4 regions of the Mesorhizobium sp. WSM4820 genome follow, and region 1 is predicted to be linked to each of the others. Evidence: predicted binding sites of a transcription regulator. Region 1 holds the regulator's gene; each other region holds the start of a gene.
What was found. Region 1 encodes PhoB, which activates phosphate uptake and scavenging genes when phosphate is short. Its sites were predicted from a motif close to TGTCATNNANCTGTCAT; they were not measured.
Positions count from the first base shown of each region.

Region 2: a site for PhoB is predicted at 2,690-2,706, ahead of AC0L2R_RS05870 (PhoX family protein). Genes of this name have one in related genera too.
Region 3: a site for PhoB is predicted at 3,389-3,405, ahead of phnC (phosphonate ABC transporter ATP-binding protein). Genes of this name have one in related genera too.
Region 4: a site for PhoB is predicted at 2,627-2,643, ahead of ppk2 (polyphosphate kinase 2). Genes of this name have one in related genera too.

Region 1 is NZ_JBVVQN010000018.1:4,625-9,826, reverse strand. Features, by position in the region: gene pstB (phosphate ABC transporter ATP-binding protein PstB) at 1-273, shown strand, start outside; gene phoU (phosphate signaling complex protein PhoU) at 309-1,016, shown strand; gene phoB (phosphate regulon transcriptional regulator PhoB) at 1,033-1,722, shown strand; gene AC0L2R_RS25255 (ROK family protein) at 1,854-3,101, opposite strand; gene xylF (D-xylose ABC transporter substrate-binding protein) at 3,368-4,408, shown strand; gene AC0L2R_RS25245 (sugar ABC transporter permease) at 4,549-5,202, shown strand, end outside.
Region 2 is NZ_JBVVQN010000002.1:517,993-523,194, reverse strand. Features, by position in the region: gene AC0L2R_RS05890 (SulP family inorganic anion transporter) at 1-828, opposite strand, end outside; gene AC0L2R_RS05885 (helix-turn-helix domain-containing protein) at 951-1,220, opposite strand; gene AC0L2R_RS05880 (phosphatase PAP2 family protein) at 1,420-2,121, opposite strand; gene AC0L2R_RS05875 (hypothetical protein) at 2,232-2,570, opposite strand; gene AC0L2R_RS05870 (PhoX family protein) at 2,775-4,763, shown strand; partial or broken gene AC0L2R_RS05865 (GNAT family N-acetyltransferase) at 4,854-5,202, opposite strand, start outside.
Region 3 is NZ_JBVVQN010000011.1:173,418-178,619, forward strand. Features, by position in the region: gene AC0L2R_RS19270 (carbon-phosphorus lyase complex subunit) at 1-261, shown strand, start outside; gene AC0L2R_RS19275 (alpha-D-ribose 1-methylphosphonate 5-phosphate C-P-lyase PhnJ) at 258-1,169, shown strand; gene phnK (phosphonate C-P lyase system protein PhnK) at 1,166-1,942, shown strand; gene phnL (phosphonate C-P lyase system protein PhnL) at 1,945-2,652, shown strand; gene AC0L2R_RS19290 (DapH/DapD/GlmU-related protein) at 2,649-3,266, shown strand; gene phnC (phosphonate ABC transporter ATP-binding protein) at 3,476-4,333, shown strand; gene phnD (phosphonate ABC transporter substrate-binding protein) at 4,496-5,202, shown strand, end outside.
Region 4 is NZ_JBVVQN010000001.1:115,955-121,156, forward strand. Features, by position in the region: gene AC0L2R_RS00565 (hypothetical protein) at 37-195, opposite strand; gene AC0L2R_RS00570 (glycosyl transferase family 90) at 387-1,418, shown strand; gene AC0L2R_RS00575 (aldo/keto reductase) at 1,431-2,474, opposite strand; gene ppk2 (polyphosphate kinase 2) at 2,731-3,651, shown strand; gene AC0L2R_RS00585 (dihydrofolate reductase family protein) at 3,869-4,513, opposite strand; gene AC0L2R_RS00590 (HepT-like ribonuclease domain-containing protein) at 4,664-5,014, opposite strand; gene AC0L2R_RS00595 (nucleotidyltransferase family protein) at 5,014-5,202, opposite strand, start outside.

The sequences.
Region 1 (5,202 bases):
ATCGCCGTGTCGCCGGAAGTGATCCTGATGGACGAGCCCTGTTCGGCGCTCGATCCGATCGCCACCGCCCGCGTCGAGGAACTGATCGACGAACTGCGCCAGAACTATACGATCGTCATCGTCACCCATTCGATGCAGCAGGCGGCGCGCGTGTCGCAACGCACGGCGATGTTCCATCTCGGCTATCTGGTCGAGGAGGGCGCGACCGACAAGATGTTCACCAACCCCGACGACAAGCGCACCCAGGACTACATCACCGGCCGGTTCGGCTGAGCGGTCCGGCGAATTTCGAACACGAGGACAGCACCATGGGTGAACACACCGTCGCATCTTTCGACGAGGAACTGGAGCACATCGACCGGCTGATCCGCGACATGGACGAGCTCGCCGCCGCAATGGTAGCGGCCTCGATCCGCGCGCTGCTTGCGTCGGACAATGCGATGGCGCAGCGCGTTGTCTCGGACGACGCCATCATGGATGCGCGGCAGCGCGAACTCGATGACAGCGCCATCACGCTGATCGCCAAGCGGCAGCCGATGGCGCAGGATCTGCGCGCCGTGGTTGGCGCAATCCGCATGGCTGGCGATCTCGAGCGCATCGGCGATCTGGCCAAGAACATAGCCAAACGGGTCAGCGCAGTCGGGCAGAGCGCGACGCCGCGTAATCTGTCGCACGGTATTGACGCGATGGCGGATCTCGTTCTTGTGCAGCTGCGCGGCGTGGTCGAGCACTATGTGTCGCGCGATGCCGGCGCGTTGAAGGAACTGCGCGCCGACGACCAGAAGATCGACGTGAAATACACGGCGGTTTTTCGCGAGCTCCTGACCTACATGATGGAGGATCCGCGCAACATCACCGCCTGCACGCACCTTCTGTTCTGCGCCAAGAATCTCGAGCGTATCGGCGATCACGTCACCAACATCGCCGAAAACGCCTACTTTGTCGTGACCGGGCAGCAATTGCCGGCGGATCGCCCGAAGCTCGACGAAACGACGATGTCGGCGCCGGCGACATGACAGGAGTGACCGGCCGATGATCGCGCCGCGCATCATGGTGGTGGAGGATGAAGAGCCGCTGGGCGTCCTCCTCCGTTACAATCTGGAATCCGAAGGCTATCAGGTCGAGGTGGTGACGCGCGGCGACGAGGCCGAAATCCGGCTGCAGGAAAACGTGCCCGATCTTTTGGTGCTCGACTGGATGGTGCCGGCGGTTTCCGGCATCGAGCTTTGCCGGCGGCTTCGGGTGCGCCCCGAAACCGAGCGGCTGCCGATCATCATGCTGACCGCGCGCGGCGAGGAGAGCGACCGGGTGCGCGGCCTTTCGACCGGAGCCGACGACTATCTGGTCAAGCCGTTCTCGACACCGGAATTCATGGCCAGGGTCAAGGCGCTGCTGCGCCGCGCCAAGCCGGAAGTGCTGTCCAGCGTGCTCAAGGTCGGCGACATCATGCTCGATCGTGAATCGCACCGGGTCTATCGCAAGAAGAGCGAGATCCGGCTCGGGCCGACCGAATTCCGGCTGCTCGAATTCATGATGCGGCACCCGGGTCGGGTCTTCTCGCGCAGCCAGTTGCTCGACAATGTCTGGGGCGAGACGATCTACATCGACGAGCGCACTGTGGACGTCCATGTCGGCCGGTTGCGCAAGGCGGTCAACAATGGTCGCATGCCCGATGTCATCCGCACCATCCGCGGCGCCGGCTATGCGATCAGGGAAGACTAGCTGATACCTGCGCTTCCGGCGTACCCCAAAGTACGCTCCGCTCCGGATCTCGGAACCCACCATTCTCGACTCGGCCTGACCTGAATCTCAACACACCCCAAGTCGCGACCCGGGAATCCCTGCCTTCGGATTCAAGCCACGTTCTTTCCGACCGAGCCGGCTCGTGCCTGGATGCTCGGCGCGAAAATCTCCTGATCGACGAAGCTCAGCGCCCGCATGGCGCAGCCTTCGCGGATCAGCGGCAACTCATTCGGCTCGGTGTCGAAGGAAATCGAACCCGAATGCTGGCCGCCGGCGGTCTGGGCGATGGCCTCGCGCAGCGCCGGCTCGATCAGGTCGAAGGCGGCAGCGCTGGCGCCGACCATGGCCACCGGCGCCGGATCGATCAGCGCAAACAGGCTGCCGAGCCCGAAGCCGAGCGCCTCGCCGGCCTTGCGGTAGGCTTCGCGCTCCGGTCCGTCCGTCTCGCGCGCCCGGGCCGCCAGTGCCCGCATCTCGGCGTCGCTGACATCGGCGACCGGCTCTGCGTTCTCGCTCAACAGCCTTGCGTTGCGCCAGATGGCGTAGTTGCCGGCATAAGCCTCGACGCAGCCGCGCCGCCCGCAGCGGCAAAGCGCGCCGCCCGGCCGATGGATCATGTGGCCGAATTCGCCGCCCGAGGAGTGGGTGCCGGTGAACAGCTCGCCCTTCAGCACCAGCCCCATACCGATGCCGTGCGAGAGCAGGATGGCGATGAAATCATCGCGGTAGCGATCCGGGTGGCGCCAGCGCAGCGCCACGGCCATCATGTTGCAGTCGTTCTCCATGATGGCCGGGATGCCGAACTCGCGTTCCAGAATGTCGGCGAAGGCGATGTTCGTCTGCGGCGTGATCGGCGACCACAACATGGCGCGCGCATGGGAATCGGTGATGCCCTGGATTGCCAGCGCGATGCGGGCGACGCTTTGGACATCGAGGTCGGGATCTTCGAGCCGGCGTCGGACGATGGCGACACATTCGCCGATCAGCGCGTCGCGCGACATGGTCAGCGTGTCCAGCCGGCGCTGGTCCTCGGCGACCACTTGTCCGGCATAATCGATGACGGCGACCGACAGGAAATTCAGCGACAACACGACGGCCAACACCGCAGCGGCTTGCGGATTGAGGCTGAGGCCGACCTGCGGCCGGCCGCGTTTCAGCGAAACCGTCTCGCTCGCCTTGCTCTCGGCCAGGATGCCTTCCTGGATCAGGTCGGCAGAGATCGCCGATATGGTCGAATGGCTGAGGCCGGTGGTCGCGGCGATCTCGGTCCGCGACGGCTGGCCTGCCCGGCGCACGGCCGAAATCACCATCGCCCGGTTGCGCCGGCGCAGATCGTCATGACGGATTCCCACCGACATTTTTGTTTCCTCCTCACCGCCGCGGCCGCTCATGAATCGGAAGCCGTCGGTAATGTCCGACAAATACTGGCAGAAGCAGAAGGGGCTGTCATTATTTATTCCGAGCCTCGAAAAAAAGACCGACAGGACGTCAAAATCCATCAGAATTGGTGTTGACAGTGCTTCGGCGTTGGACCAGTATTTTTTCGAGGCTCGAAAAAATAGGAGCCTTTGTGCCGGCCTTCGGGCCAGTTGGTCGCGCCCTACGCGGCGCAGGGAGGAATATCATGAAGAGATTCGCAGCCGCCATTCTGGCGGGGGTCGCCATGTCGCTGACGCTCGCGTCGGCCGCGCAGGCCAAGGATAAGGTCATTGGCGTTTCGTGGTCGAACTTCCAGGAAGAGCGTTGGAAGACCGACGAAGCCGCCATGAAGGCGGCGATCGAGGCCGCCGGCGACAAATATATTTCCGCTGACGCACAGTCCAATCCCGGCAAGCAGCTGACCGACGTCGAGAGCCTGATCTCGCAGGGCGCCAACGCGCTGATCATCCTTGCGCAGGATGCCTCGGCCATCGGTCCGGCGGTGCAGAAGGCGCTGGACGAAGGCATTCCGGTCGTCGGCTATGACCGGCTGATCGAGAACAAGGACGTTTTTTATCTGACCTTTGACAACCAGGAAGTCGGCCGCATGCAGGCCCGCGAAGTGTTCAAGGTGGCGCCGGAAGGCAATTACGTCTTCATCAAGGGCTCGGGCGCCGACCCGAATGCCGATTTCCTATTCGCCGGCTCCATGGAAGTGCTCAAGGATGCCATCGACAGCGGCAAGATCAAGAATGTCGGCGAGGCTTATACGGACGGCTGGCTCCCCGCCAACGCCCAGAAGAACATGGAACAGTTCCTGACCGCCAACGACAACAAGGTCGATGCGGTGGTTGCCGCCAATGACGGCACCGCCGGTGGCGTCGTCGCGGCGCTGACGGCGCAAGGCCTGGCCGGATCCGTCCCGGTTTCGGGCCAGGACGGCGACCATGCCGCGCTGAACCGCATCGCGCTCGGCACGCAGACCGTCTCGGTGTGGAAAGACGCGCGCGAGCTCGGCAAGAACGCTGCCGAGATCGCCTCGCAGCTGGCCGACGGCAAGCCGATGACAGATATTGCCGGCGTCAAGGACTTCACCACGCCCGGCGGCAATGTCGTCAAGTCGCTGTTCCTGACGCCGATTGCCATCACCAGGGACAATCTCAACGTCGTCATCGACGCCGGCTGGATCAAGCAGGAAGAGGTCTGCGCCGGCGTGGCGGCGGGCACCGTCTCGGTCTGCAACTGATCCGCCTTCGCCAAAAAACCTGAGACGCCGCGGTTTCAGGCCGCGGCGTTTTTTTCAAAAGAGTTGTTTTCCCGCGTCTCGCGGGTAACGTTTATGCTGCTTCCGGCATCCGCGGCAGACGGCAACGGTGGGAGGACATCATGACCGACACGACTTCCAACACGCCGGCTGCCGATCGGGCGCGGGAATCCGAGCTCAGCCCTTTCGGCCGTTTCCTCAAGGCAACCGAGCTCGACATTCGCATGCTCGGCATGGTCGGCGCGCTGCTGATCATCTGGGTTGGGATCCACATCCTGTCGGGTGGGCTTTTCCTCACGCCGCGCAATCTCTGGAACCTGTCAGTGCAGACTTCCTCGGTCGCGATCATGGCGACCGGCATGGTGCTGGTCATCGTGATGCGCAACATCGATCTTTCGGTCGGCTCCGTCGAAGGCGTGATCGGCATGGTGATGGGCGTTGCGCAGGCAGAATTCCTCATCCGCGTCATGGGATTCCAGCTTGGAAATCCCTGGATATGGGTCATCGCACTGGCTGCCGGCGTGGCGCTCGGCCTCATCATCGGCGCGCTTCAGGGTTTTATCATCGCCTATCTCGAGGTTCCGGCCTTCATCGTGACGCTGGGCGGCCTGCTGATCTGGCGCGGCATGGCGTGGCTGATGACGAGCGGGCGCACCGTCGCGCCGCTCGATGCCACCTTCCAGCTGATGGGTGGCGGGCCGCGTGGCTCGATCGGGGCGACCGCAAGCTGGTTCGTCGGCATTCTCGCCTGTGTGGCTGTCGCCTTGATGCTGCTC
Region 2 (5,202 bases), on a different contig from region 1:
GAGCAGCGCAAAGGCTAGGGCGTCCGGCAGGACGTCGATCATCCTGCTGAAGCTGATCGGCGGAAAGGCCGGCATTTGCAGGCTGCGCGGGATACCGCCGAAGCGCGTGCCGATCGTTTCGGCAGGCAGAGAAAACAGCGCCACGACAAGCGACGCCAGACCGATGGCGATCAGCATGGCGGGCCATTTCGGCCGCCACCGTTTCATCAGGGCAATGGCGACGATGGTCAGCAGAGCGACGAAGGTGGCGGCGAGATTGATCGTGCCGGCCGCCTCGCCGATCGCCATCAGCTTCGGCACCAGCGGTCCAGGTTCTTTGCCGGCGAGTTTTAGCCCGAACAGCTCGACGATCTGGCCGGAGAAGATGATGATGGCGATGCCGGCGGTGAAGCCGACGGTCACCGGATAAGGAATGAATTTGATGTAGGTGCCAAGCCTGAGGTAGCCGATGACGAGCAGCAAGACGCCGGCCATCATCGTCGCCAGCAGCAACCCGTCGACGCCGACCCGTGCCACGGTTGCCGCCATCAGCACGATAAAGGCGCCCGCCGGCCCGCCGATCTGGAAACGGCTGCCGCCCAGAGCCGAGACGAGGAAACCGCCAATGATGGAAGTGTAGAGCCCGCGCTCCGGAGACACGCCCGATGCGATCGCGATCGCCATCGACAGCGGCAGCGCCACGATGGCCACGGTCAGTCCGGCGATGGCATCGGCCTTGAAGTGCTCTGATGTGTAGCCTTCGCGCAGCACCGTCGCCAGCTTCGGCGTGAACAGTTCGGAAAATGTCGGCTGCGCCGGTTGATGAATTGCCCGCTGGGTTCGATGCATGGACTGCCTTCCGCTCCTGATGCATGCCGCCAAAAAGTGCACAGCGGCCACGCATAAAACCAAGCAGGCGGCGGGATCGTCGGCAGGACTGTCGGCGGTCGCCGTCGCGACTCTATTTCGGCTCAGCCTGGCGGGTTCTGCGGCACGACCGGCTTGAGGCGCACCCCCCTGCCGCCGCGCTCGCTGGCCTGGTTCTCGCCGATCAGCTCCACGCCGGCCCGGTCAAGGGCATGGATGACCTTCATCAGCGTATCGACCATGCCCCTGACCACGCCGTCGCTCGCTTCCATGCGCTGAATGGTTGGAAGCGAAACCCCGGCGCGCTCGGCGAGCGTCTTCTGATCGATGCCGGCCAGAGCCCTTGCGGCGCGCATCTGCGCGGCAGTGATCATCGGCTAAAAACCCCCGTCTGAGTCTGCATTCCATGTATAATACCATCATTTTGATGGATCAAGCATCATCATGCACATGTCAGACATGTGCACACCAGGCCGTTTGCATCTTGGCGAGCCTGCGCGCCCGCTGGGCCAGCACGCCCCAGCCGCCGCAACTTAGAGGAGAATTGGCGCAGCGTCGTTCGGAACGGGCGGTTCAGGCGCCGGTGGTCTGCCCGCGCCATCGCTGGAACGCCCATGCGACCAGCCAGCACAGCATCGCCCAGGCGAAGCCGGCGCACCAGCCGGCCAGCACGTCCGATGGCCAATGAACGCCGAGATAGACGCGGCTGATGCCGACGAGCAGTGCTGTCAGCACGGCAAGTGCCAGCACATAGATCTTGGTCGTTCGCCCAGGCAGGAAACGCGACGCCATGCTGCCCAGCGTCAAATATGTCACCGCCGACAGCATCGCATGGCCGCTTGGAAACGAAAGCGTCGCCACGTCGGCGAGATGCGAGACCAGGTCGGGGCGCGGCCGATCGATTCCTAGCTTCAGCGTGCTCGACAGGGCCTGCCCGCCCGCCACCGCGACAAAGACCAGAAACGCTGCTCCCGGCTTGTGGATCAGCAGCAGATAGACGATCACCGCCACTGTGATCAGCCCGAGCACGATGGCGCTGCCGAGGCTGGTAATGTCGCGCATCGCCCCTTCCAGCCATAGCGGTCCGATCGGATTGTCGGGCTGGCCCGCTTCACGGAAGGCGAGCATAATTTCCGTGTCGAAGGCGTGCGGCGTGGTGTCCCGCGCTACCTCCATCAGTTCCTCGAACCCCCACAGCCCGCCAGCGATGACCAGTCCGGCCAAAAGCACCGGGAATTCGATCCAGTTGAGCAGCCTGTTTGCGGTATTCTTCATCGGGCCAATCGTCTTACAGCGCCGCGCGTCCTTTTGGACGCGCAAAGGACGCTGTAGCACTTTGATTTGGCACATGATCCTTTCCGAAATCGTTTCGGGGTCATGCGCAACTACAGTTTTTGCAGATAGGGCCCGAGCGTGATCAGCGCCACCGCTGCGACGGCGAGCACGATGCCGGTCGCCTGCAACGAATTGACGCGCTCGCCGAAGAACACCAGTGCCACCACGTTCACCGACACCAGTTGGATCACCGCCGACAGGCTGAACGACACCGACATGCCGAATTCACGGATCAGCCTCAGCATGATCAGATTGCCCGCTGAATAGAGCGCCAGAGTCAGAACGATCTTGCCGAGGCTCGGCGCCAGCCCCCATTGCTTGGCCGCCGTCGCCGCCAGCAGGAAGATCACTGTCGAAATGCCGAGCTGCCCCAGTCCCCAGAAACTCACTTTTTTGTTCCTCCCGACGCCGTGCTTGCGCGCCTGCCGCAGATCTTGTTTCGGAAGCGTCGGTCGCGGTCAAGCGGCCTGATCAAAGACATGAAATCGGGCTGGAAATTGGTCGGCAACGTCATCAAACTGTGATCTGCTGGCGATACGCGGTCAGTCAAGCAACACGCTCCAGCCATCCCAAAGAGCCAGAGGCACGCCCCCATGACTGAACATCGCCCCGACGCCCATTTCCGCACCAGCCTGCTCGAGGAAAACGATGGGCCAGGAACCAATCCCACTGACAACCAGACGATGGGCGAAATCATCGCCGCGCGATTCTCGCGCCGTGGTTTTCTGCAGGGATCGCTCGCGGCAACCGCCATCGCCGCCACCGTCAGCCCGCTCGCGCTGATCCTCGCCGACGATGCCCGCGCCGGTGGCGGCTCGGTCTTCAGTTTCGACGAGGTCGAGGCAGGCGTCGACGACAAGCACCATGTCGCTGCCGGCTACGACGCCGACGTGCTGTTGCGCTGGGGCGATCCGCTGTTTGCCGATTCACCGGAATTCGATCCGACAAAACAGTCGGCGCAGGCCCAGGAAAGACAGTTTGGCTACAATAACGACTATGTCGGCTATATCCCGATCGACGGCTCGGCCGAGCATGGCCTGCTGGTGGTCAACCACGAATACACCAATCCGCATCTGATGTTCCCGGGCCTTGTCACCATCGTCGATGGGGAGGCCAAGCAGGCGCCGCTGAGCAAGGAACAGGTCGACGTCGAGATGGCCGCGCATGGCGGCACCATCGTCGAGATCCGCAAGGCATCAGGCAAATGGCAGGTGGTGCGCGACGGCAAGCTCAACCGCCGCATCACCGCCAACACCGAGATGGCACTGTCCGGCCCCGTCGCCGGCCACGACCGCGTCAAGACCAGTGCCGATCCGACCGGCACGAAGGTCATCGGCACTGTCAACAATTGTGCCGGCGGCGTCACGCCCTGGGGTACCTATGTCATGGCCGAGGAAAACATACACGGCTATTTCTCGGGCGAGCTGCCGGAAGGCCACAAGGAAGCCACCAACTACAAGCGCCTGGGTATTCCCGAAGGCGCCTATGAATGGGCTGCGCATTACGATCGCTTCGACATCGGCAAGGAGCCGAACGAGCCGAATCGCTTCGGCTGGATTGTTGAGGTCGACGTCAACGATCCGACCTCGGTGCCGAGGAAGCGCACTGCCATGGGCCGCTTCAAGCATGAGGGCGCTGAATCGATCGTCGCCAAGGATGGCCGTGTCGTTTTCTATCTCGGCGACGACGAACGCTTCGACTATGTCTATAAATTCGTCACGGCCGGCAAGTTCAACGCCGAGGACCGCGCCGCCAACATGGATCTCCTCGACGACGGCACGCTCTACGTCGCCAAATTCGCCGAAGACGGGTCGATCGAATGGCTGCCCATCGTCTTCGGCCAGGGCCCGCTGACGGCGGAGAACGGCTTTGCCAGACAGGCCGACGTGCTGATCGAGACGCGCCGTGCCGCCGATCTGCTCGGTGCCACCAAGATGGATCGCCCCGAGGACATCCAGCCCAATCCGACGACTGGCAAGGTCTACGTCATGCTGACCAACAATTCGAAGCGCAAGACGGACCAGGTCGACGCCGCCAATCCGCGCGCCGAAAACGCCTTCGGCCATATCATCGAGATCGTCGAGGACGGTGGCGATTTCACTGCCGCCAAGGGCAAGTGGGAAGTGCTGTTGAAATGCGGCGATCCCTCAGTGGCCGAAGTTGGCGCCACCTTCTCGACCGCAACCACCGCCAATGGCTGGTTCGGCATGCCGGATAATTGCGCCATCGATTCGGCCGGCCGGCTTTGGGTCTCGACCGATGGCCAGGGCCCGAAGGCCACCGGCCGCACCGATGGCCTGTGGGCGGTCGACACCGAAGGCGAGGCGCGGGCGACCTCGAAACTGTTCTTCCGCGTGCCGATCGGCGCCGAAATGTGCGGCCCGCTATTCACGCCCGACGACCAGACCGCCTTCGTCGCGGTTCAGCATCCGGCCGATGGCGGCGAAGACTGGGAGGCTTTTGGCCGTCCCTCTTACTACGAGGACCCGTCGACCCGCTGGCCTGACTTCAAGCCCGATATGCCGGTGCGGCCGTCGGTCGTCGCCATCACCAAACAGGGCGGTGGCAAGATCGCGGTCTGAATCACTGCAAGGCGCTAGCAGCGCCAAGGAAGGACTTCGTCGATACGAAATCCTTCCTTTTCCTGATGCGCGGGAATGCGCCTGATGGGCTCATTCGGCGCGCTGAACCACGGCCACGTTCATCATGCTTCTCAACCTGAAGCCAATGGACTCGTATAATCCTATGGCCGTGGTGTTGCTGGCATAGGCGTGGAGATAGGGAACTTCGCCGCGCGCCGCTATCCGGTTTGCCACGAACAGCGACAGCAGCCTGCCCAGGCCACCGCCTCGAAATTCCGGATGTGAGCACACCCCGCTAAGTTCGGTTTAGCCGGGTTGCTTCATGCGTTCGCCGGCCATCGCCGCAAGTCGGCCCTCGATCTTCACACCCCAAAAATCGCCTAGGCTCAAGGCTTCGAGCGTGAATGGGCCAGGCTTGGTGACCAATGCCAAGGCGAGC
Region 3 (5,202 bases), on a different contig from region 1:
AAGGCGATGGCCATGGCGCTCTGCGACCGCGCGCTTCGTGCAACCGAATTCGGCGAAGATGTCGTCGCCGCTGCCCAGTACGAGGAATTCGTCATCTCGCATTCCGACAATGTCCAGGCGACCGGCTTCGTCGAGCATCTGAAGCTGCCGCACTATGTCGACTTCCAGGCCGAGCTCGACCTGGTGCGCCGCATGCGCGCCGAGCATGACGCCCGCGAGAATGCCGGCAAGGTCGAAGAAAAAAGGGAGGCCGCGGAATGACCGCACAACCGACCGATATCGCAACCTACAACTTCGCCTATCTCGACGAGCAGACCAAGCGGATGATCCGCCGCGCGATCCTCAAGGGCATCGCCATTCCCGGCTATCAGGTGCCGTTCGCCTCGCGCGAAATGCCGATGCCCTATGGCTGGGGCACCGGTGGCGTCCAGGTTACCGCTTCGATCATCGGCCCCGACGATGTGCTGAAGGTCATCGACCAGGGCGCCGACGATACCACCAATGCGGTTTCGATCCGCGCCTTCTTCAAGAAGGTCGCAAATGTCGCCGTCACCACCGACACGGCGAAGGCGACCATAATCCAGACCCGCCACCGCATTCCCGAACATCCGCTGACCGCAGGACAGGTGCTGGTCTATCAGGTGCCGATTCCCGAGCCGCTGCGCTTCCTCGAGCCGCGCGAGACGGAAACGCGCAAAATGCATGCGCTGGAGGAATACGGCCTCATGCATGTAAAACTCTACGAAGACATCGCCAAGCACGGTCGCATCGCCACCACCTACGCCTATCCGGTCAAGGTCGAGGGTCGCTATGTGATGGACCCGTCGCCGACGCCGAAGTTCGATAACCCGAAAATGCACCGTTCGCCGGCCCTGCAACTGTTCGGTGCCGGCCGCGAAAAGCGCATCTATGCGCTGCCGCCTTTCACCGAGGTAGTCAGCCTCGACTTCGAGGACCATCCGTTCGAAGTGCAGACCTTCGACCAGCCCTGCGCACTGTGCGCGGCCGAGAACGTCTATCTCGACGAGGTCATCCTCGACGACCATGGTGGCCACATGTTCGTCTGCTCCGATACCGACCATTGCGAGAAGCGGCGCGAGCAAGGCCATCGCGGCCACCTTGCGCCCGAAACCCCTCCTGCCCTGGAAAAAAGGGAGCCGGCGCAATGAGCGACGAGCCGCTGCTGCGCGTTTCCGCGCTGTCCAAGTTCTACGGCTCGCGCATTGGTTGCGAGAACGTCAGCTTCGACCTGTGGCCGGGCGAGGTGCTGGCAGTGGTCGGCGAATCCGGATCCGGCAAGACGACGCTGCTCAACTGCCTGTCGACCAGATTGCTGCCGAGCTCCGGCACCGCCAGCTACCGCATGCGCGACGGCCAGTTCCGCGAGCTTTACCGCATGAGCGAGGCCGAGCGCCGCTTCCTGATGCGCACCGACTGGGGTTTTGTCCATCAGAACCCCGCCGACGGGCTGCGCATGACGGTTTCGGCCGGCGCCAATGTCGGCGAGCGGTTGATGGCGGTCGGCGATCGCCACTATGGCAAAATCCGCGCTACCGCCGTCGACTGGCTGTCGCGCGTAGAGATCGACGAGGACCGTATCGACGACGAACCGCGCGCCTTTTCCGGCGGCATGCGCCAGCGCCTGCAGATCGCCCGCAACCTCGTCACCGGGCCGCGGCTGGTGTTCATGGACGAGCCGACCGGCGGCCTCGACGTCTCGGTGCAGGCGCGCCTGCTCGACCTGTTGCGCGGCCTGGTCACCGATCTCGGCCTGGCGGCGATCGTCGTCACCCACGACCTTGCGGTGGCGCGTCTGCTGTCGCAACGCATGATGGTGATGAAGGACGGCCGCGTCGTCGAAAGCGGCCTCACCGACCGCGTGCTTGACGATCCCCGCGCGCCCTACACCCAGCTTCTCGTTTCTTCCATTCTGCAGGTGTGATCATGGCAACCCCGCTCGTCGTCTCCGATGTCGCCAAGAGCTTCACCATGCATCTGCGCGACGGCATCAGATTGCCGGTCGTCGCCGGCGTGTCGTTCTCGATCAGGAGCGGCGAATGCGCCGTGCTCGGCGGCCCCTCCGGCGCCGGCAAGAGCTCGATCCTGAAGATGCTCTACGGCAACTATGCCGTCGATGCAGGCCAGATCATCGTCCAGCACGAGGACGGGCTCATCGATCTGGCGACGGCCAGCCCACGCACCGTGCTTGCCGTGCGCCGGCTCACGATCGGCTATGTCAGCCAGTTCCTGCGCACCGTGCCGCGCGTCTCGGCGCTGGATGTCGTCGCCGAACCGCTGGTCGAGCGCGGCCAGGACCGCGAGGTCGCGCGCGGCAAGGCACGCGCCTTGCTGGCGCAACTCAACCTGCCGGAAAAGCTCTGGGCACTGCCGCCGGCGACCTTTTCCGGCGGCGAGCAGCAGCGCGTCAACATCGCGCGCGGCTTCATCACCGACCACCCGATCCTGCTGCTCGACGAGCCGACAGCCTCGCTCGACGCCAGCAACCGCGACGTGGTGATTGCGCTGATCGCGGCCAAGAAGGCGGCCGGCGTCGCCCTGCTTGGCATCTTCCACGATCACGATGTGCGCGAGGCAGTGGCCGACCGCGTCATCGACGTGACCGCTTTTGCCGCCGGGAAAATCGCCGCATGACCAGAAAACTGTCGGAAACGCCGCTGGTCCACGAAACGGCGGAAGTCGACAACTCGACGCTCGGCCGCTGGACCGAGATCGCCGAACGCTGCCGGCTTTCGGAAAGTACGCTCGGTGACTATTCCTACATGATGCAGGACTGCAGCGCCTGGTGCGCGACGATCGGCAAATTCGCCAACATCGCCGCCAGCGTGCGCATCAATGCCACCAACCATCCGACCTGGCGGCCGACGCTGCACCATTTCACCTATCGCGCCTCTGACTATTGGGACGACGCCGAGCACGAGAGCGAATTCTTTGCCCAGCGCCGCGCCAAACGGGTCACCATCGGCCACGACACCTGGCTTGGTCACGGCTCGACCATCCTGCCCGGCGTCAGCGTCGGCGACGGCGCAGCGGTCGGCGCCGGCGCCGTGGTGTCGAAGGACGTCGCGCCCTACACCATCGTCGGCGGCGTGCCGGCCAAACCGATCCGCGAACGCTTCGACCGCCGCACGGCGGAACGCTATCAGGCGCTTGCCTGGTGGGATTGGGACCATGCCCGCCTGCGCGCCGCGCTCGACGATTTTCGCGCGCTTTCGGCGGAAGCATTTCTGGAAAAATACGGCGGTTAGTGAATGGTGAATGGTCAATAGTGAATGGCGGCAGGGAAGCCGTTCTTGTCACCATTCACCATTCACTTGATCGAACCGCGTCCGCCGGCTCGCCCCTTCCAGGCTGTGGATGGTAACAAAACTGACATCAATCCGACACCGCGGTTTCACGCGGCTGCGCTAGCCAAGGTTAACAGACCTTCGAAACGCGACTGGACTGGAACCGGCCTATGTCAGCAACCTCAGCCACGCTCGAAATCCGCGGCGTCACCCGCCGGTTTGGCAGGAACACCGCCGTCAGCAATGTCGACATCTCGATCCCGCACGGCCAGATGGTCGGCATCATCGGCCGCTCGGGTGCCGGCAAGTCGACGCTTTTGCGCATGATCAACCGCCTCATCGATCCCAGCCAGGGCTCGATTTTCTTTGACGGCGCCGAAGTCTCGAGCCTGCGCGGTTCGCTGCTCAGGCGCTGGCAGCGCGATTGCGCCATGATCTTTCAGCAATTCAACCTAGTGCCGCGTCTCGACGTGCTGACCAATGTACTGCTCGGCCGGCTCAATCACCGCTCGACCGTTGTCAATCTGCTCGGTGTCTTCTCCCGCGAGGAACGGGCCGAGGCGATCGCGGCGCTCGAGCGTCTCGACATCGCCGGCACGGCGCTTCAGCCGGCCGGCACCTTGTCCGGCGGCCAGCAGCAGCGCGTCGCGATTGCCCGCGCCATGATGCAGCAGCCGAAAGTCATCCTCGCCGACGAGCCGATCGCCTCGCTCGACCCGCTCAACGCCAAGGTGGTGATGGATTCGCTGCAGGACATCAATCTGCGCGAGGGCCTCACCGTGGTCACCAATCTGCACACGCTGGATACCGCGCGCAACTATTGCAACCGCATCATCGGCATGGCCGCCGGCAAGGTGGTGTTCGACGGCCCGCCCGAAGAGCTCAATCGGGAGGCTGTGCGCATGGTCTATGGCGCCGACAGCAATGGCGGCGAAATCTCCGAGGCGATCACCTCGACCAGCGTCACCATCAAGCAAAAAATCGTCGCATCCGCCGGACCGCTCGAGCCCGCATTTCCCGGCTACTAGGTCGACGATCCGGCAAGTGGATACCGGTATACGAGTATACGAAAGCAGACGACGAAAGAGCGCCTGGACCGCCAGTACGCGCATCAAGGCCGGGCATAACAAAGCGCCGTCAAAATTCGAACGCTGCCGGCGCGATGCCGGAACCAACAGGAGAGACGCGAAATGTTTAGAAAAATACTTTTCGGTGCCGTTTCCATCCTCGCCATGGCGGTGGGCGCGGTTCAGGCACAGGATCTGAAGGAATTCCGCGTCGGCATTCTGGGCGGCGAGAACGAAGCCGACCGCCTGCGCAACTACCAGTGCTTCGCCGACCACATCAAGCAAGTCCTCGGCGTCGAAAAAGTTTCGCTGTTCCCGGCCGCCGACTACGACGGCGTCATCCAGGGCCTGCTCGGCGGCACGCTCGACTTTGCCGAGCTCGGCGCTTCGGCCTATGCCAAGGTCTATCTCGAAAACAAGGACGCGGTTCAACCGATCCTGACGACGATCCAGACCGACGGCTCGACCGGCTACCGTGCGGTCATGGTTGCGCGTGCTGATTCCGGCATCAAGACGCTCGCCGACATGAAGGGTAAGAAGCTCGGTTTCGCCGATCCCGATTCGACTTCTGGTTACCTGATCCCGGTCACGTCACTGCCCAAGGACATCGGCATGGATGTGAAGAGCTACTTCGCGTCGACCGGTTTCGGCGGCGGCCATGAACAGCTTGTCCTTGAAGTCCTGAAGGGCACGTTCGATGCCGGCACCACCTGGGCCTCCGGCGTCGGCGACTTCAACGACGGCTACAGCTCGGGCAATCTGCGCAAGATGGTCGACAAGGGCGTCCTCAAGATGGATGACCTCGTCGAACTGTGGCAGTCGCCGCTGAT
Region 4 (5,202 bases), on a different contig from region 1:
CTTCTCGCCGTCACTATGAAGCGATTGCCCTGCAGTTTACTCTGCGGTTTCCGTTTCGGTCTCGGACGTGGTCTCGTCTTCCGGCTTCGAACGTTCCTTGGCTGCAACCTTGGCCGCCTGCTTTTCCGCCTTCTTGGCAGCCTTCTGCCGGTCGCGTTCCTTGCGTTCCTGGCCGTAATTCGGTGCTCGCGCCATATCTCTTCCTTTCACAATCCCAAAGGTTCTTAGCCCTGCCTAGGAGCATTGGGCTACAAACACAACACCGCAAAGAGCGATCGGCTCCATGGACAGCCAGGCAGGCCGGCTGAACACGGTTCCGTGGCTTGCAAGATAGCTGGCACAATGGTGTAGGAGGGACCACAAGCCGATTTTTCACCAAGTGACCGATGGCCACCCTTCAAAGAAACGCACAGAAGCTCTTCTACTATGCGCGCAATGCCGTGCGCGATATCGCACCGCAGGCGCTGTTCCGCCGCAGGCTCGCCGGGTTGCTCGATCAGGCCAGGCTTTCGGACGGATCGGTCCGCGCGCGTCTCAACTGCTACAACAGATTGCAGGACGCTTTCGCGCCGAGCGGCGGGGCCGTGCCCGTCAGCCGGCTACCGAGAGGCCGGAGCATGTATTACTACGATCTGAAGGAATTTACCCGCTACTTCGATCCCGATTTGCGCATCGATCTCGAATTTGGCGACGTCGTCGACGTGCCTGCGATGCCGTCGATCGTCAAGGATCGGCCGATCGCCGGCGACAACAGCAACGGGGTGCTGTTCAAACTCAACAAGTTCCGCCACTTCCACATGCCCGCCGACGATGTAGCCTTCGCGGACAAGCTTCCGGTTGCGGTGTGGCGCGGCGAGCTCAACAACCCGATAAGGACCTTGCTTCTGGAGGTTGCGCGCGATCTGCCCTTTTGCGATGTCGGAACGCCCAAACCGACGGCAGCGCCGGAATATCGCAAGTCTTATCTGAGCATCGACCAGCAGCGGCGCTGTCGCTACATCATTTCGCTCGAAGGCAACGATGTGGCGATCAACTTGAAATGGGTCATGAGTTCGAATTCGCTGTGCCTGATGCCACCGCCGACATATGAGACATGGTTCGCCGAAAGCGAACTCGTGGCTGGTGTTCACTATGTGCCGCTCGAACCCGATTTCACGGATCTTGCCGAGCGGGTGCAATATCTCGAACGGCATCCGACTGAGGCCGAACGCATCGTTGCCGCCGCCAACGCCTATTGCCGCCGCCAACGCCTATTGCCGCCGCCAACGCCTATTGCCGCAAGTTCGCCGACGAGCGGGCCGAGCAGGCGATCTGCTTGCTCGTGCTCTACAAATATTTCGTGCTCAGCGGCCAGATCGAGCCTGATCCCGAGGTCTGGCGTTTTATTTCAGGCTAAGCCCGCGGCGACTTCGACCTGATCCGGATCGTTGTCAGATGTCCTCCCGGTCAAGAACCAGATCGGCCGGACCAAACCGGTCTTTTGCCGTGAATTGCTGGTGCCAATAGGGGTAGAGAACGGGCGGGCGGCTCACAGCGTCGAGGCGTGCGCGCTCATCGCTGGTCAGCACCAGGCCGGCTGCGGCGATATTGTCCTTGAACTGCGCTTCGGTCCGTCCGCCGATCACCAGCGAACTGACCGCGGGCCGGCCGAGCAGCCAGGCAAGCGCCACCTGCGCCGCCGAAACGCCATGGTTCTCGCCGATATGGGCAAGCACGTCGACGATCCGCCACAGCCGGTCCTCGTCGCGGATCGGCGGTTCGGTCCAGCCGCTGATCTGGCGGGCGGTGGCCTGGTCGCGGTGGTATTTGCCGGACAGCAGTCCACCGGCGAGCGGGCTCCATACCAGCACGCCAAGCCCCTGGTCGACCGAGATCGGCAGCAGTTCGTATTCGGCTTCGCGCGCTTCCAGCGTGTAGTGGATCTGCTGGGTGACGAAGCGCGGCTGGTGCTGGCGGTCGCTGATCCCCAGCGCCTTCATCACTTGCCAGCCGGAATAGTTGGAGCAGCCGACATAGCGGATCTTGCCCTGGCTGACGAGCGTGTTGAGCGCGGCGATGGTCTCTTCGAGCGGCGTCGTGCCGTCCCATTCGTGCAGGAAATAGATGTCGATGACGTCGGTCCTGAGGCGCCTCAGGCTCTTCTCGCACTCGCGGATCAGATGATAGCGCGACAGGCCCTCATCGTTGGGGCCGTCGCCGATCCGCATGCGCGCCTTGGAGGCGATCAGCACATCGCCCTTGCGTCTGCCGCCGAGCGCTTCGCCGATGATCTCTTCCGAAAGCCCGTTCGAATAGACATTGGCGGTGTCGATGAGATTGATGCCGGCATCGATGCAGAGGTCGATCATCCGGCGTGCCTCGTCGAGATTGGTCTTGCCGACCGCCGAAAATGCGCCAGCGCCGCCAAAAGTCATGGTGCCCATGGTCAGCGTCGAAACCTTCAGCCCGGAACGGCCGAGTGTGCGGTATTCCATGTCAGATCCTCGCGATTGCGTTGAAAAGGGTGATTTGAAGGTTGCTCGGGGAAACCTGGCATTTGTAGGATAATTCGAGCCGCTTGTCGTGCGTGCCAGGCAGGCTGATCGATCACATCTCGCGGAGTTGGGCGACCGGCGTGCGGGCCGGCTGCAATAAAACCGTCATTGCCGACCTATATGCAAGTCGGCTCAAGGTGTCCGATCTCGGCCGGCAGGCCGAGGCCGACGCGGGCGTGCACGCGGAGCAGCATAAATGACCGAAGCAAAACAGAATTCTCCCGCCAGGGACTGGCTGGAAGCGGAACTCGCCGACACGCTCGACGAGGACTACGAGCTGGAGATGTCGGAACCGGCGCTGTCGCTGGAAATCGCCAAGATCTACAAGAACGCGCATCCGCCCTCGATGGATCGCCTGCAATATTTTCGCGACCTGATCACGCTGCAATCCGAATTGATCAAGCTGCAGTCCTGGGTGGCTTACACCAGGAAGAAGCTGGTGGTGGTTTTCGAGGGCCGCGATTCGGCCGGCAAGGGGGGCGTCATCAAGCGCATCACCCAGCGGCTCAATCCGCGCATCTGCCGCGTCGTCGCACTTCCGGCGCCGACCGAGCGCGAGAAATCGCAATGGTATTTTCAGCGCTACGTGCCGCATCTGCCGGCAGGCGGCGAGATCGTGCTGTTCGACCGCTCCTGGTATAACCGCTCCGGCGTCGAGCGTGTGATGGGCTTCGCCGAGCCGGACCAGGTCGAGGAGTTTTTTCGCGACGTGCCGGAGTTCGAGCGCATGCTAGTCCGCTCCGGCATCACCCTGGTCAAATACTGGTTCTCCATCACCGACGAGGAGCAGCAGATGCGCTTTCAGATGCGCATCCATGATCCGATGAAGCAGTGGAAGCTGTCGCCGATGGACCTGCAGTCGCGCGTGCGCTGGGAACAGTATACCAAGGCCAAGGAAGAGACCTTCGCCCGCACCAACATCCCCGAAGCCCCCTGGTTCATCGTCGAGGGCAACGACAAGAAGCGGGCGCGGCTGAACTGCATCGATCATCTCCTCAAGCAGATGCCTTATGAGGAAGTGCCGCACGAAGAGATCACGCTGCCCGATCGCGTCTTCAATCCAGAATACGAGCGCCAGGTGCTGCCGCGCGAGCTGTATGTTCCGGAGAAGTATTGAGGAGCGCGCCTCTTCCTTCTCCCCTTGTGGGAGAAGGTGGATCGGCGCGCAGCGCCGAGACGGAAGAGGGGTGTTGGAAGAAATGAGGCGCTGGTGATCCTGGCGCTGTGCGCCCGATTTGAACGTAGGTGTGCGCCAAGCTGGAACACCCCTCATCCGACCGAGCTTCGCTCGGCCACCTTCTCCCACAAGGGGAGAAGGGGGAACTTAACCAGGCTCACGCCCGCTCGATGGTGACATGCATGGCATTCGGCGTGCCCACCTGCTCGCTGTAGCGGTAGCCGAGTTTGACCATGTCGATGCCAGCAAAAAGGTTCTCGCCTGAGCCGAGCAGCATCGGCGATATCGCCAGATGCATGTCGTCGATGAGCTTTTCCCTCAGATATTGCCGGATCGTGGCGACGCCGCCGCCGAGCCGGACATCCTTGCCGTCAGCCGCGGCTTTTGCCTTTTCCAGCGCCGAGTGAATGCCGTTGGTCACGAAATGGAAAGTCGTGCCGCCCTCCATGACGATAGGTTCCCGCGGATGGTGGGTGAGTACGAAAACCGGCACATGGTAGGGCGGATTGTCTCCCCACCAGCCCTTCCAGGTGTCATCGGGCCAAGCGCCGCGGATCGGTCCGAACATGTTGCGGCCCATGATCCACGCGCCGGTGTTTTCGAAGCTGCGCGTTACGAACGCGTCGTCGGTATCCGTGGTCCCGCCATTTTCGCCGGACATGTTGCGGAAGGTTCGGGTGCCGAACATCCATGTGTGCAGGGCTTCCCCGCCGACGCCCAGCGGCTCTTTCAGGTCCTGGTCGGGACCGGCGCCGAAGCCGTCGATAGATACGGTGAAAGCGTTGACGCGAAGCTTTGACATGAGGACCTCCCTCTAATCCAGTTGTGAAATGCAAGCAGTTGTTATTAGCCAGACTGATTGCATTTTGCAAGCGGAATTTCGCCGCCGAGCATAAGCGGCTGGTTTGGCCAGCATCAGGGGCCACCGCAAAGAGGGTGGTTGCAATAGCAGCTACTTGCGCCGCGACGCCTCGATTATGCGCTCGACAGCTAGGCGAAGCGGCGACAGACTGTCTGTCACCACGGTCCAGACGATGGCGTCGGAAGTCTTGTGGTATTCGTGACGCAAAACGTTGCCAATTCCACGAATCTGTTTCCAGGGAATTTCTGGAGCAAGAGCGAGCAAATCGTCCGGGATGTGCCGGGTGGCTTCGGAAATAATCTCGATGCCGCGCTCCACGCCATGACGAAGCAGCCAGTCGTCACGAAAGTCGTCCAGAGTCTTGCCGGCGGTGGCAGTGCTGATGCCATCCAAAGCCGCCATGATCTCGGCCAGGATAGGCTCGATCCGGCGGACGGCCATCAGAATACGCGCACGGCCGATCGTTCGATCTCGGCCTTCAACATGGGATGAAGGCTGTCACGTGTGGTGATGTCGATTTCCGTTGACATCTTCTCTTCCAGAAATTGCTTGATCCCGACCAGGTCGATCAGAGAAAAGCGCCGCGCCGGGTCATAGTCGATGAACAGATCAAGATCGCTGTCCGGCTG